One region of the Symbiopectobacterium purcellii genome, then DNA from elsewhere that is predicted to be linked to it. Evidence: predicted binding sites of a transcription regulator. Region 1 holds the regulator's gene; the other holds the start of a gene.
What was found. The regulator PurR, encoded in region 1, represses purine synthesis genes. The targets are predictions, from matches to a motif close to CANGCAAACGTTTGCNTG.

Region 2: K6K13_RS11830 (amino acid aminotransferase) is a predicted target of PurR. The motif match lies at 3,613-3,630, and genes of this name have one in related genera.

Annotation. Positions count from the first base shown of each region.
Region 1 is NZ_CP081864.1:1,909,717-1,917,571, reverse strand. Features, by position in the region: gene K6K13_RS08975 (C40 family peptidase) at 1-622, shown strand, start outside; gene cydH (cytochrome bd-I oxidase subunit CydH) at 697-957, opposite strand; gene purR (HTH-type transcriptional repressor PurR) at 1,180-2,205, shown strand; gene cfa (cyclopropane fatty acyl phospholipid synthase) at 2,912-4,063, shown strand; gene K6K13_RS08955 (riboflavin synthase subunit alpha) at 4,131-4,781, opposite strand; gene K6K13_RS08950 (MATE family efflux transporter) at 5,244-6,614, shown strand; tRNA gene K6K13_RS08945 (tRNA-Val) at 6,820-6,896, shown strand; gene K6K13_RS08940 (NAD-dependent epimerase/dehydratase family protein) at 7,484-7,855, shown strand, end outside.
Region 2 is NZ_CP081864.1:2,521,903-2,529,757, reverse strand. Features, by position in the region: gene ldtD (L,D-transpeptidase) at 1-873, shown strand, start outside; gene mepK (peptidoglycan L,D-endopeptidase MepK) at 1,053-1,601, shown strand; gene K6K13_RS11835 (MBL fold metallo-hydrolase) at 1,685-2,317, shown strand; gene K6K13_RS11830 (amino acid aminotransferase) at 2,361-3,551, opposite strand; gene K6K13_RS11825 (porin) at 3,782-4,873, opposite strand; gene asnS (asparagine--tRNA ligase) at 5,187-6,587, opposite strand; gene pncB (nicotinate phosphoribosyltransferase) at 6,749-7,855, opposite strand, start outside.

The DNA.
Region 1 (7,855 bases):
AACGACCACCACTAAAAAAAGTTCTGCTGACGTCGACATCAAGAGTATCGCGTCAAAAACCGCGTCATCCCGCTACCACAGTGCAACGCCCGCAAAACTGGTGAAGGGGCTCAAAAAAGGGGCTGATGCCACTGAAAAGAAAACGGCGGCAATAAAACCAGGCACCAAGAAAGCGGGCAAAGAGGTAGTACTCAGTGAAGCGCATAAGCGCCGTTATCAGCATGCAAAAATGACGGCAATGAACAAGCTGATGAGTCAGATCGGTAAACCTTATCAATGGGGTGGCAACTCCCCCTATACCGGTTTTGACTGTAGCGGCCTGGTCTATTATGCCTACAAGGATGTGGTGAAAATCCCTATCCCGCGCACCGCCAATGAAATGTATCACTTGCGCGATGCAGCCCCCATCAATAAGGGTGAACTGGAGATTGGCGATCTGGTGTTCTTTCGCATCAACGGTCGCGGCACCGCAGATCATGTCGGCGTTTATCTCGGCAATGGTAAGTTTATTCAGTCACCGCGAACCGGTGCCGATATCAAGATCAGTAAGTTGAGTGAAGACTACTGGCAGGAACACTACATTGGTGCACGTCGCGTGGTGACACCACAAACGATTCGGTGATCGCCAAATCGACATGTTATCGATAATAAAGACCAGGTGATGCCTATGCAGCCTGGTCTTTATTTTAATCGCGATCAGTTCAACACGGCAACAAAGCTAAATACCATGATCATGACTAACGCCCCAACCGTGGTCATTAATGACATTTTAAAATCAGTATTCATTCTATCTCCTTGAAACACAGAAACGCGTAAACGTTGCCGCCGCACCGGATGCTTCGTTGTTTCCTGCACACCAATACCGCAGCACAATGATGCTAAAAGATCATTGTTACACATTTTATAGGGAAAATCTCCGATCCCGGCTGCACTAATTAAATCAATTAACCCTTTCACTTTCGCGGTAAATCAGCCAAAATTCGCAGTTTACCGTGCGCTGCGTCGGTGTCCGAACACGTCATCTTCGATGGGATCAACACGTCCCCTTTAGGTACAAAGTACGTCGGCAGTCTCCTTCTGATATCCTGTTTATACCATCGGAAAGAGAACATTACGCAAAAGCAAACGATTAACAAACTATATACTGCCGTAACAAGTAGGTTCAGGAGTCATGTTTAGATGGCAACGATCAAAGATGTGGCAAAGCGTGCTGGCGTTTCAACAACAACCGTCTCTCACGTCATCAACAAAACACGTTTCGTCGCCGAAGAGACCAAAACGGCCGTGCGGGAAGCCATCAAGGAATTACACTACTCCCCGAGCGCAGTGGCTCGGAGCTTAAAGGTCAATCACACCAAATCCATCGGATTGCTCGCCACTTCGAGTGAAGCGCCCTACTTTGCGGAAATTATCGAAGCGGTTGAAAACAGTTGTTATGCCAAAGGCTACACCCTGATTCTGTGTAACTCGCATAATAACCTGGAAAAACAGCGTGCTTATCTTTCCATGCTGGCGCAAAAACGGGTCGATGGCCTGTTGGTGATGTGTGCGGAATACCCGCCTGAACTATTGAGCATGTTGTCCGATTACCGCAGCATTCCCATGGTGGTAATGGATTGGGGTCAGGCACACAGTGATTTTACGGACACCATTATAGATAACGCCTTCGAAGGGGGATATCTGGCTGGGCGCTATCTGATTGAGCGCGGCCACCGCGACATTGGTGCCATTCCCGGTATTCAGGAACGCAACACGGGCAGCGGACGTTATCTGGGTTTTCTCAAAGCCTTGCAGGAAGCGGATATCACAGTTCGCGATGAATGGATTGTTCAGGGGGATTTCGAGCCGGAATCCGGTTACAAAGCCATGCACCAGATTTTGGCGCAAAAACAGCGCCCGACCGCTATTTTCTGCGGCGGCGACATCATGGCTATGGGCGCTATCTGCGCGGCTGATGAATTGGGGCTACGCGTACCGCAAGATATTTCCGTGATTGGCTACGATAATGTTCGCCATGCACGTTATTTCACCCCAGCCTTAACCACGATCCACCAGCCAAAAGAGCGTTTGGGCCAATCGGCTTTTACCATGCTGCTCGATCGCATCACCAGCAAGCGCGAAGATACACAGATGATTGAGGTTCACCCAACGCTTATCGAGCGTCGCTCTGTGGGTGACGGCCCTTCCCGCGACTACCGCAGTTGATGCTCAAGACGGTTTTCTTATATACCCTAAATAATTCGAGTGACAGGAAGGCGGCAAATGAGCGACAACTCCGTCTGGAACAGATTTGAACAGCGCAAGCGCTGGCCCGAAGGGTGAATCTCAGGGATGAGATTCATTAATCCCGATGAGCTTACTCGGTTAAGTGATTCGGGTGACAAACCTGCCCGGAGCAGATTTGAACGCCGCGTGCGGCGGCCTCGTAAGCGGTGAGGCCCAGGGATGGGCCGAATAATGAGTGCAGACAACGCACCTGCAACGTGAAGTATGACGGGTATAGCACGTTGATTTGTAAATTCTTCATGACTGCATCAATCAATTTTGACTTGTCCTCTGATTGAAGCAGTCATACACTGTTTTTCATTCGGACAATATCCCTACACTTATCCTTATTATAACGAACGCACGACTGCGTATCAGGATATATGCCCCTACGTGTTACTACGTACCGGCGTTGACACTTCATTCCCTCTGGGTATCCAGAGAGTAGACGATGGATGTTATGCCCGCTGCCACTGTGCAACGGGCAAGCATAAACGGCTGCGCACGAATGCAACCGCTTACAATTTGAACAACGGGTAACTTGCCCGTGATTCGAACACGCTGTGTACAAACCGCAGCGTTCGGGTTGATGAGAGACTATCTATGCTGTTCCTTGCAGCGCTGTCTGGCAAGGTTGGGAGAAATTATGAGTTCATCATATGTAGAGGAACTGGCAGAACATAACACGTCCTGGTTCCGGATCGTACACGCGTTATTAGCTATCGCCGATATTAAAATCAATGGTTCACGCCCGTTTGATATCCGGGTACGTAACCCCGATTTCTACAAACGCGTTCTGCGTGAAGGCTCACTGGGGCTCGGGGAAAGCTATATGGACGGTTGGTGGGAGTGCGAGCGTTTAGACTGCTTTTTTCGGCGTATCTTACGTGCAGGGCTTGAGAAAAAAGCCCCCCATCACCTCAAAGACATTTTCCATATTGTCGCTGCACGCTTGATTAACCTGCAATCCCGCAAGCGGGCCTGGATCGTCGGCGAGGAGCATTACGACCTGGGCAACGATCTGTTTAGCCTGATGCTCGATACACATATGCAATATTCCTGCGGCTACTGGAAAGAGGCCACAACCCTTGAGCAGGCGCAACAGGCCAAACTGCGCATGATTTGCGAAAAGCTTCAGCTTCAGCCAGGCATGACACTGTTGGATATTGGCTGTGGCTGGGGCGGGCTTGCCGCTTATGCGGCACGCCATTATGGCGTATCGGTTTACGGCGTGACCATCTCGCGTGAGCAGCAAAAATTGGCTCAGGCACGCTGTAGCGATCTCAATGTCACCATTGAATTGCAGGATTATCGCGACCTTAACCGACATTTCGATCGCATCGTTTCTGTCGGCATGTTTGAGCATGTAGGACCGAAAAACTACGATACGTACTTTCGCGTCGTCAGCAAAAATCTCAAACCCGAAGGGTTGTTTCTACTGCATACCATTGGGGCAAACAAAACCGATTCACAGGTTGACCCCTGGATTAACAAATACATCTTCCCCAACGGCTGTCTGCCCTCCGTACGCCACATTGCCGCACGCAGTGAACCCTATCTGGTGATGGAGGATTGGCATAATTTTGGGGCCGATTACGATAAAACCTTGATGGCCTGGCACGATCGTTTTATCGCCAATTGGCCACAGTTAGCGAACCGTTACTCACCGCGTTTTAATCGTATGTTCCGTTACTACCTGAATGCATGTGCCGGGGCGTTTCGCGCGCGGAACATTCAACTGTGGCAGGTGTTGTTTAGCCCCCAAGGGATTGAAGGCGGCGTGCGTGTAGCGCGCTGATTTCAGTCAGCATAACGCCGTACAGCCAAGGGTGTACGGCATTTTTTATCGCTTTTCAGCTCAGGCGTCAGGCACTCTGCGCGGCATTTGCCGTTACGGCCTCTTGTGCCTGGCGCTGTGCCAGCACACGTTCAACCGTGTCGATCACCGCCTGAGTTTGTGGATCGATTTCAATATTGATCCGGTTTCCCAATCGCTTCTGACCGAGTGTGGTGCGTTGCAGCGTTTCGGGAATCAAATGCACGCAGAAACGGCTGCGTGTCACTTCGCCCACCGTAAGGCTGATACCATCAATCCCGATAAACCCTTTGTGCAGCACATATTTCATCTGCGATTCATCGGCCAGTCGGAACCAGATTTGGTGGTTATTTTCCGAGGTGAGAATTTTAACCACTTCAGCCGTGCACATAATGTGCCCGGACATAACATGTCCGCCGATCTCATCGCCGTATTTTGCGGCACGCTCAATATTCACCAGATCGCCCGGCGTAATATCGCCCAGGTTGGTCAGGCGCAGCGTCTCTTTCATTAAATCAAAACTGACCCGATCGCCATCAATCGCCGTCACTGTCAGGCAACAACCGTTATTGGCAATCGAGGCACCTGTCACCAGGCCGGTCAGTAATTCGGGAGGAAGTTTTACCACATGCGTGCGGAAGTTCGTTTTTTCATCGATGGACACCACCGGCGCGGTGCCTTGAACAATACCGGTAAACATACGCTTGCCTCATAATAAATCAGTGAAATAGCTGAATGCTACTGTGCCAGCCTCTCCCCCTACGCTACGGTGGCTCGCTGCGAGGAAATAAAGGCTGACAAATCATTTTGCAGTTTGCCTCATAACGACTGGAAATCCAAACGTATTCCCACCTTTGGCACCTGACAAATCCGATAAGGCAACAGACCCTCTCTTGTGACACAATATCTTACGAAGAAGTTGGTTTACTTATGCCAAGCCGCTACACTAGAACAACGTTCTGTCATCGATTGATTTTCCATCTCAGATGGATGGCTTCAAAAGCCATTTATGCTCGTTATCTCGCTTGCGGTTGTTTACTTTCATTCATCCCAACCCCCTGCTGGAAAAGTAACGCGCTACCTCGCCGAGCTGTCGTATAACAGAACGCGAGGTGGTATCGACGTCAGTTTTTCGTTTTAACAATTCAAGGAAGGTGTTTGCGTGCAGAAATATTTGTCAGAGGCGCGGAGCCTGTTAACGCTCGCGGTTCCTGTCATTATTGCGCAGGTTTCCCAAACGTCCATGGGTGTCGTTGACACCATTATTGCGGGTGCCTATAGCGCCACCGATATGGCGGCGGTTGCAGTCGGCACCTCCGTGTGGTTGCCGGTCATCCTGTTTGGACATGGTTTATTGATGGCGCTCACGCCAGTGGTGGCCCAGCTCAACGGCTCTGGTCGACGCCCTCGCATCGCCCATCAGGTTCAGCAGGCGTTTATTTTGGCCGCGATCGTTGCGGTTATCACCATGGTGGTGCTGTATAACGGCAAACACGTTATTGCCATGATGCACACCGACTCACCGGAACTGGCGAATGTTGCCATCGGCTATCTGCACGTGATGTTACTGGGGGTGCCGGGCTATCTGTTCTATCAGGTGCTGCGCTGTCAGTGTGAAGGGTTGTCCAAAACCAAGCCGGGCATGGTGATTGGTTTTATTGGTGTGCTGATCAATATTCCCCTGAACTATATCTTTATCTACGGCAAATTTGGCATGCCAGAACTGGGGGGCGGCGTGGGGTGCGGCGTCGCGACTGCCTCTACCTACTGGATAATGATGCTGATGATGGCGTTTTACAGTATGCGTGCTCACTGGCTGCGCGACATCAAATGGCAGCGCTGGCAGATTGATTTCTCCGCCATGCGGCGTCTGTTTTCACTCGGTTTACCCATTGCACTCGCCCTGCTGTTCGAAGTGTCGCTGTTTGCCATCGTCGCCCTGCTGATCCTGCCACTCGGTGTGATTGACGTTGCCGGGCACCAGATAGCACTGAATTTCAGTTCACTGATGTTTGTGCTACCGTTGTCTATCAGCATTGCCTCGACGATCCGTGTTGGTCACCGGCTGGGAGAAGGCTCAGTGGAAGATGCGCGTGTCGCGGCCTATACCGGCATCGCGACCGGCGTGATGCTGGCCTGTTGTACCGCCATTTTCACGGCACTGCTGCGTGAACAGATCGCTTTGTTGTATAACAAAAACCCGGAAGTGGTCGCTATGGCAGCGCAGTTGATGCTTTTGGCCGCGATTTATCAGATCTCTGACGCGGTGCAGGCTATCGGCAACGGCGTATTACGTGGCTATAAAGACACGCGTTCCATTTTCTACATCACCTTCGTCTCCTACTGGATACTCGGTTTACCCAGCGGTTATCTGCTGGCAATGACCGATTATTGGGTACCACGCATGGGTCCTGCCGGTTTCTGGTGTGGCTTTATCATTGGGCTCACGGCTGCCGCGATCATGATGGTGCTACGTATCCGTTACTTACAACGTCAACCCCCTGGCGATATTCTGGCGCGCGCGGCGCGCTAACGCTGAGATCACCCAGCGCAAGGGGCTGCACGCAGCCTGCGCTGGGTGAAAAAAACGCAAGGTGAACACAAGTGCAGCAGTCGTGCAGTTCAACCACATAAATGTTGTATTTGCGTCTTGCCAGCACCACGCTCACTCGCTACTATGCGCCCCGCACGGCAGCACAGGGCATCCTCCGCTGCTTTAGCAACCAGCCTCAAAAAATGCGTTCTTAGCTCAGTTGGTTAGAGCACCACCTTGACATGGTGGGGGTCGATGGTTCGAGTCCATTAGAACGCACCACTTCTTGTTTTCCAGTGTTTCAACAACGCTCACAGTTTACTGTTAAAACAGCGCCAGTCTGTTCCAATAACGTCTACTGAGCTTTACCTACATCCAGCGTATTTTAGTCCAAAGATCTTGCTCCCTTTCGCCTATCTCCTGGTCAAAAATACGGTTTTGATCCGCGTTCGATAGTCCCTATCTGTAGGCATTGATTGACGTCAATCTCCTGCCTAACCACGGCACTTGAAGAAGGGAATGCCCGAGTCACAAACCACTACCATGCTTGCAATAAGACTTGTGCTCAAATTCCTGCACTGTATCAACGCATTCAACTACTGCTTGCATAAAATATAAAAGGCCATTAATAAAAACTGAAATTATTTACTCTGTATGTTTTTCAAAGAATAGATGGATATTGATTAAATCGTTTTAAATTGATTCCTTCAGCTTAAAATTTTTAATAAAAGCGTTAACTAACGTTATTTTTTCATACAGAGTAAAATATCAACTTTCATTAAATGATTTTACATGCAAACAGTCATTGACGATTAGTCACAAAAGATATTAAAAAATCCCCTACCTAACCAAAACATGAAAGAGTAAAAATGGATAAAATATTGATAACAGGTGGTGCAGGATACATCGGAAGTCATGTTGTGGAAATTTTACTCATGAATAATAAGCAAGTTCGGGTATTGGATAACGGAATGTTTGGTTTATGGTCTCTGTACCCTTTTCACGAAAATCCAAACTTCGAGTTAGTAGAGGGTGATCTGAGAAATATTTCTGATATAAAAAAATCAGTCAGGAATATTGATGGGGTTATTCATCTTGGTGGTATCGTGGGTAATCCCGCATGCAGTTACGATAAATTAACCTGTCAGGATGTTAACGTGATCGCAACGGAACGTCTTGCTGCCGCATCAAGCGAAGCGGGCGTAAGTCGGTTTATCTTTGCCTCTAGCTGTAGTGTCTAT
Region 2 (7,855 bases), 610 kb from region 1:
GATACCTACACCGGCGATCTGGTCGAGGGGGTTAAGCGCTTCCAGCAGTGGCAGGGGTTAGATGCCGATGGCGTCATTGGTAAGCGCACGCGGGATTGTCTGAACGTTTCGCCGCAAACCCGTGCAGCGCTGCTGGCGCTCAATATTCAGCGCCTGCGTCTGGTGCCGGATAATGTCAGCACCGGCATCATGGTGAACATTCCTGATTACTCGTTGAACTACTATCAAAACGGTACGCAGCGGCTCTCATCGCGTGTGATTGTCGGACAACCGAAACGCAAAACGCCGTTGATGAGCAGCTCATTGTATAACGTGGTGGTTAACCCGCCGTGGAACGTGCCCACTACGCTGATTCGCCAGGATATCGTTCCCAAGGTCATCAAAGATCCCAGCTACTTGCAGCGGAACAACTATACGCTGCTCTCTGGTTGGCACTCCGAAGCGGAGACCATCGATCGTTTCCCGTATCGCATTCGTCAGGCACCCGGTGCTAACAACTCGCTGGGGCGGTATAAATTCAACATGCCTAATTCTGAAGCGATTTACTTGCACGACACGCCAAATCATGGGCTGTTCCAGCGCGATATTCGTGCGCTCAGCTCAGGCTGCGTGCGCGTGAACAAAGCCTCTGAGCTGGCGGGGCTGCTGTTGCAGGATGCCGGTTGGAACGATGCACGCATTTCCTCCACGCTAGCGCAGGGAAATACCACCTATGTGCCGGTCAAACAACGTATTCCTGTCAATCTGTACTATTTGACAGCCTGGGTCGCTGACGACGGCAAACCCCAGTTCCGCACAGATATTTACAATTATGATGATACGGTAAAACGGGGGGCGGGCATCTTGGGTAAGGCAGGGCAACTGCTCCAGTAACCGCTGATATTCTGGGGCGTTAGCGCTGTCACAGGGTTTATATCGCAGCGGAGGATCAATGCGATCCTCCGCATACCCTGTCGTAAAGCGGGTTGACTCAACTGCACTGCACGGTTATGGTGCCAAACGGCGCGCTTTTTGTCGTCGTTATGTTTACCTATTAAGCCGGGGCACACTTCATGGAATTCATCGATCATCATCGCCGCAGATGGCTGGCGCTGGGCGGAGCCGCGTTGGGCGTTGCCCTGCTACCGGGGCAGGCGTTTGCCACGCTATCAACCCCGCGTCCGCGCATTCTTACGCTGGCAAACCTTAATACCGGCGAATATCTTAAAACTGAATTTTTCGATGGCCGCCGTTACAACAAAGATGAACTGTCCCGTCTGAACCACTTCTTCCGTGATTACCGCGCCAATAAAATCAAAACCATCGATCCTTTACTGTTCGATCAGCTTTATCGCTTGCAGGTGATGTTAGGCACCAACAAACCGGTGCAGCTGATTTCGGGGTATCGTTCGGTGGACACCAACAATGAAATGCGCAGCCATTCACGCGGCGTAGCCAAACAGAGCTATCACACCAAAGGACAGGCGATGGATTTTCACATTGAGGGTGTGCAACTGGCCAACATTCGTAAAGCAGCGCTGAAACTGAAAGCGGGTGGCGTAGGCTACTATCCGAAAAGTAATTTCGTGCACATTGATACCGGACCGACGCGGAGCTGGTAACCCTTAACGCTAATAGACCCTATGGCCTGACCGTGTCATGATGGCGGTTACGTAAGGGTGCTTTTTTCGTGAAGTGGAGTGCTATGAAATACCAGATTGTTCCCGTAACGGCGTTCAGCCAAAACTGTACGTTGTTATGGTGTGAGGAAACCCGCGACGCGGCGATTGTTGACCCCGGCGGCGAAGCGGAAAAAATCAAACGCGCCGTCGCGCAGTGCGACATCAACGTGTCGCAAATCCTGTTGACGCATGGACATCTCGATCACGTCGGTGCGGCTCAGCAACTGGCCGATCACTATCAGGTGCCGATTATCGGCCCACATCCCGCAGATGCCTTTTGGCTTGATGGTTTGCCCGCACAGAGCCGCATGTTTGGCCTGACAGAGTGTGCACCGTTAACGCCGACGCGCTGGTTGCAAGAAGGGGATTCGGTAACAGTGGGTAACACGGTGCTGTCCGTGCTGCACTGCCCGGGACATACGCCGGGCCATGTGGTGTTTATCGACAAGGTATCGCGTTTAGCGCAGGTGGGCGATGTGATTTTCAACGGGGGTGTCGGGCGCAGTGATTTCCCGCAGGGCGACCATCAGGCACTGATTACGTCCATTCGTACCAAGTTGTTCCCACTCGGTGATGATATCACCTTTATTCCTGGGCACGGCCCGATGTCGACGCTGGGTCAGGAGCGCAAGACCAATCCTTTTGTGCATGATTAATGCACAGGCATCCCCCGACTAGCAGGGTATGCCTGACGGTATATTACAGCACGGCCACAATGGCTTCGCACAGCGGAGCCATGTTTTCCGGCGTCATACCCGCCACGTTAACCCGCCCAGAGTTCACCGCATAGACCGCAAACTCATCGCGCAGACGCAACACCTGCTCTTTGGTCAGACCGCTGAAGGAAAACATACCGTTCTGCTGGATGATAAACGAGAAATCCTGCGTCGCGCCTTTTTCCTGTAAGGTATTGACGAAAAGATGACGCATGCGTTGGATGCGCTCGCGCATCGCTGTCAGTTCCTGTTCCCACAGGGTACGCAACGCCTCGTTGCCGAGAATGGTCGCTACTACCGCCGCACCGTGTGCTGGCGGGTTGGAGTAGTTGGCGCGGATGATGGATTTCACCTGGCTGAACGCTTTGTCTGCCACATCGGCATTGGCCGCCACCAGGGTGCAGGCACCGACACGTTCGTTATACAAGCCAAAGTTCTTCGAATAGGAGCTGGAGACCAACAGTTCCGGGTGGGAAGCCGCGAAAATACGCAGACCCTCTGCATCCTCTTCCAGCCCGCGAGCAAAGCCCTGATAGGCAAAATCAAACAGCGGCAGCCAACCCTTCTGAGCAGACAGGTCAGCCAGCGCTTGCCACTGCTGCGCTGTAGGATCGATACCGGTCGGGTTATGGCAACAACCGTGGAATAACACCACGTCGCCCGCTTGAACTGCTTCAAGGCTTTTTACCATGCCATCAAAATCCAGCGCGTGGTTAGCAGCATCGTAGTAGTGATAATCACACACTTCCAACCCGGCAGCCTGGAACACGTTTTTATGGTTAGGCCAGCTCGGGTTACTTACCCAAATACGCTTAGCGGCGGTCTGACTGGCGATAAACTCTGCGGCAATACGCAGGCCACCGGTGCCGCCCGGCGTTTGTGCGCTACGTGCACGCTTTTCGCTGATAATCGCGCTTTGCGTGCCGAACAGCAGTTCCTGGGTGCGCAGAGCGAATTCAGGCAGGCCATCGATTCCGAGATAGTTTTTGGTGGCTTCATTCTCCAGCAAAAATTGTTCTGCTTTTTTTACACTGGCCAGCACCGGTGTCTTTCCGGTTTCATCTTTGTATACGCCGATACCCAGATTGATTTTTTGTGGACGAGAGTCGGCGCGAAACAGATCGGCCAGGCCAAGAATCGGATCAGCGGCAGCAGCAGTAATATGTTCAAACATTGATGGCTATTCCATGACAGAGGTTAGGCAAGAACCTTCAGGTTACCGCTAGCCATAAGCTTTGCCAACCGTTTGCGATCAAAATGCAGGTGAAATAACAGGAAAAATTGTGGCAGGAGCTATAGCCATAAATGGCGCTAATAGTCAGGGGACAGAAAACAAAAAGACAGGGCACAAGGCCCTGTCTTTTTCGTTATCAGACTGCGTAATGCAGTGGTGATAAAACGAAATTAGAACTGATAAGTTACACCAACAGCATACTTGTCATCATCGTTAACGCCGTAAGCATTAGTGTCTTTGATCAATTTGATGTCGTATTCAGTGTATACGGAGAAGTTTTTGTTGAATGCATAAGTTGCACCCAGGCTCACGTATTTGGTGATGTAGGCATTACGATTGTTGGTGTCGTCTTTAGCTTTGCCAGAAACGTAACCCAGAGACGGCGTCAGACCGAAATCGAAGTTGTACTGAGCAACAGCTTCGAAGATTTTAGTTTTATCTGCGAAATTGGTCAGCGGCGTAGCAGGGTCTCTTCTGCCGTTGATATAGCTTGCATTGCGCAGTTCAGAATAGATAGCTGCAACATAAATGTTGTTAGCATCATATTTCAGACCAGTACCCCAAGCTTCAGCTTTTTTACCTGTACCGGTAGTAAACTGGTTTTGCTCAACAGTACGGCTAATTGCTGCGTAGTTAGCAACGATACCTACACCAATTGGAGATACGTACTCCAGTGATGTACCCCAACCGTCGCCATTCTGAGTGTCCGGAGCAGTACGCTCGTTCAGAGTGTCTTTATTGTTCTTACCTTGATATTGCAGACCGAAGTTCAGACCATCAACCAGACCAAAGAAATCTTTGTTACGGTAGGTCAGAACGCCAGTAGAACGGCCAGTCAGGAAGTTGTCAGAGTTGGACTGGTCGCCGCCCCACTCAGGCAGAACGTCGGTGTATGCCAGAGAATCGTAAGCGATACCCATGTTACGACCGTAGTCGATGGTACCGAAATCAGCGATTTTCAAACCGGCGAAAGCATAACGAGTAGCAACGTCAGAACCTTCTTTTTTGTTGCCAGCGAATTCAGCTTCGTAACGACCGTAGCCCGTTACATCGCTGGTGATCCGCGTTTCACCTTTGAAACCCAGACGTGCATAAGATTTGTCACCATCCTGACCGCTGTTGTCAGAAAAACGGTGTTTAGCGGTAACTTTACCGTACAGGTCCAGTTTGTTGTCGTCTTTGTTGTAAACTTCTGCTGCGTTTACTGCGCCAGCAGCTAACAAAGCCGGGATTACTACTGCAAGAATATTGCGTTTCATCATTATTACCCTCATTGGTGTTTTAAGACACCCGCCGCTGCCATTAACAATTCTCGAAAAAAGTAATAAAACTCTTACGGAACTATCACTGGAAGTTTGGTGTCCTCCTGTGTCTGAACGCAGTGTTCCATTCACTCGCCCGTTAATCTACCCTTAAAATGATACTAAGTTCGTAATAGGGTAATAAAAAGAAAGATTGTGTTTCAAGTTGTAAATTTTAGGGAACTTTTTCAGCCTTATCTGAAAGAAAAAAAAGACCGCGAATTATTCGCGGTCTTTTTTCTAGTTATTTGTTTTACTTATGTTTAATGCGTATTTAGAAACTGGCGTTACGTGGAGTGCGTGGGAAAGGGATTACATCGCGCACATTTTGTACACCGGTCACATAGGCGATCAGACGTTCAAATCCGAGCCCAAAACCGGAGTGCGGAATGGTGCCGTAGCGACGCAGATCGCGATACCACCAGTAATCTTCTTTATTCAGCCCCATTTCTTCCAGACGGCTGTCCAACTGCGCCAGACGCTCTTCACGCTGAGAACCACCGATGATTTCGCCGATGCCTGGTGCCAATACGTCCATGGCTGCGACAGTTTTACCGTCTTCGTTCATACGCATATAGAAAGCTTTGATGTCTTTCGGGTAGTTTTTTACCACCACTGGCGCTTTGAAGTGTTGCTCAGCCAGGTAGCGCTCATGCTCGGAAGCCAGATCGACACCCCAGAACACCGGATTCTCGAAGGTATGTCCGCAATTCAACAGGATTTCGATCGCGTCGGTGTAATCCACCTGGGCAAAATCAGCGCTGACGAAGTTTTCCAGACGGCTGATGGCTTCTTTATCAACACGCTCAGCAAAAAACGCCATATCATCGGCGCGCTCTTCGAGCACGGCCTTGAAGACGTATTTCAACAGGCTTTCGGCCAGCGCGGCGGCATCGTCAAGGGTCGCGAAGGCCACTTCCGGCTCGATCATCCAGAACTCCGCCAGATGGCGGCTGGTGTTGGAGTTTTCAGCACGGAACGTGGGGCCAAAGGTGTACACATTCGAGAGCGCACAGGCGTAGGTTTCACCGTTCAATTGGCCAGAAACGGTCAGGAAAGCCTCTTTGCCAAAGAAATCTTCACTGAAATCCACTTTACCCGCCTCGGTACGCGGCAGGTTTTCCAGATCCAGCGTAGAAACGCGGAACATCTCACCGGCACCTTCGGTATCCGACGCGGTGATAAGCGGCGTGGAGACCCAGAAATAACCGTTCTCATGGAAGAAACGGTGAATGGCTTGAGCCAGCGTATGACGCACACGTGCTACGGCACCGATCAGATTAGTGCGCGGACGCAGGTGCGCGACTTCACGCAGGTACTCAATGCTGTGCCGTTTCGCCGCCATCGGATAGGTGTCCGGATCGTCTACCCAGCCCACCACGTCAACGGCGGTCGCTTGAATTTCGAATGATTGACCTTCACCCGGTGACGCCACCACGGTACCTGTGACAATCACAGAGCAGCCAGTGGTCAATTTCAGAACGTCATTCTGGTAATTGGGAAGATTATTATTTACGACCGCCTGTAACGGATTAAAGCAGGAACCGTCATAGACGGCGATAAAGGAGATACCGGCTTTAGAATCTCTCCGGGTACGTACCCAGCCGCGCACGGTGACTTCACTGTCAACGGCGACACGGCCTTGCAGTACGTCGACTACAGGCACTACGCTCATAAAATTCTCTCTTCTCAATGAATGGTATTAAACGGGTCAACCCCTAAGGGTGATTTGCTATGTTACTTGCCGTCTGGCAGGACACAAGCAGAAATCACCGGAATGCGCTAAGTTTTGCGCATTCCGGTAACGTTGGGCTAAATACTGAGCAGTCGAACAGACTAGCTGGCTTTTCTGATGCGCGGCAGATCGAAGGCTTTGCGCAGCGCAGAAATAAACGCGGCGTCGTGGCAGATTGTCTTGCCAGGGCTATCGGAGAGTTTCGCCACCGGGCGACCGTTACACTCCACCAGCTTGATGACGATATTCAGCGGTGTAACGCCCGGAATATCGCAGGTCAAACGCGTGCCGATGCCAAACACCAGATTGATGCGCTGAGAAAAATGGCGATAGAGCGTAAGAGCTTTTTCCAGATGCAGGTTATCGGAAAACACCAGCGTCTTGCTCATAGGGTCAATGCCTAAGCGCTGATAATGTGCGATGGCCTTTTCCCCCCAATCGATTGGATCTCCGGAATCATGACGCAGGCCCTGATAAGCGTTCGCGAAATCGAGATCGAAATCACGCAGGAACGCATCCATGGTAATGCAATCCGTCAGTGCGATACCGAGCTGATCGGGGTATTCCACCAGCCAGGCGTGCAGGGCGGCACGTTGGCTGTTAGCCAATGTCGCACCGAGTTGCTGATGCGCCTGGAACCATTCATGCGCCTGCGTTCCCACCGGCGTCAGCCCTAAACGGCGCGCCAGATCGTAGTTGCTGGTACCAATCAAATAGGGGAACTCTTGCTGCAACACGCTCACGATCTCGTGTTGCACATCGCGGGAGAAACGACGCCGGGTGCCGAAATCCATCAGTTTGAAATGGCTCAGATCGATACCCTGACTGCGTTCACGGAACTGCGCCAGCGTGCGACGCAACTGCGCCACGGCGTGTACGGCGCTAACGTCCGGGGTACGCGAGCGGTGTACCACTTCACTGATCACCGCCAGCAAGGGGACTTCCCATAAAATCACTTCGCGCCACGGGCCGCGAATGCGAATATCCAGCTTGCCGTGATGATTGCTCACAGTAACCTGTTGCGGGTTAAAGCGGAAATGACGTAGCCACAGTAAATAATCTGCGGTAAAAAAGGGCAGCGTAGAGAGATAAGCGAACTCGTCGTCGCTGAGTGACAGTTGGCTCATCAGCGCGATCTGCGCGGTGATAGCCTCTGCATAACTCCCTAACAGCTCATCGCCGCGGCAGCGGAATTCCGCTGTAACGTC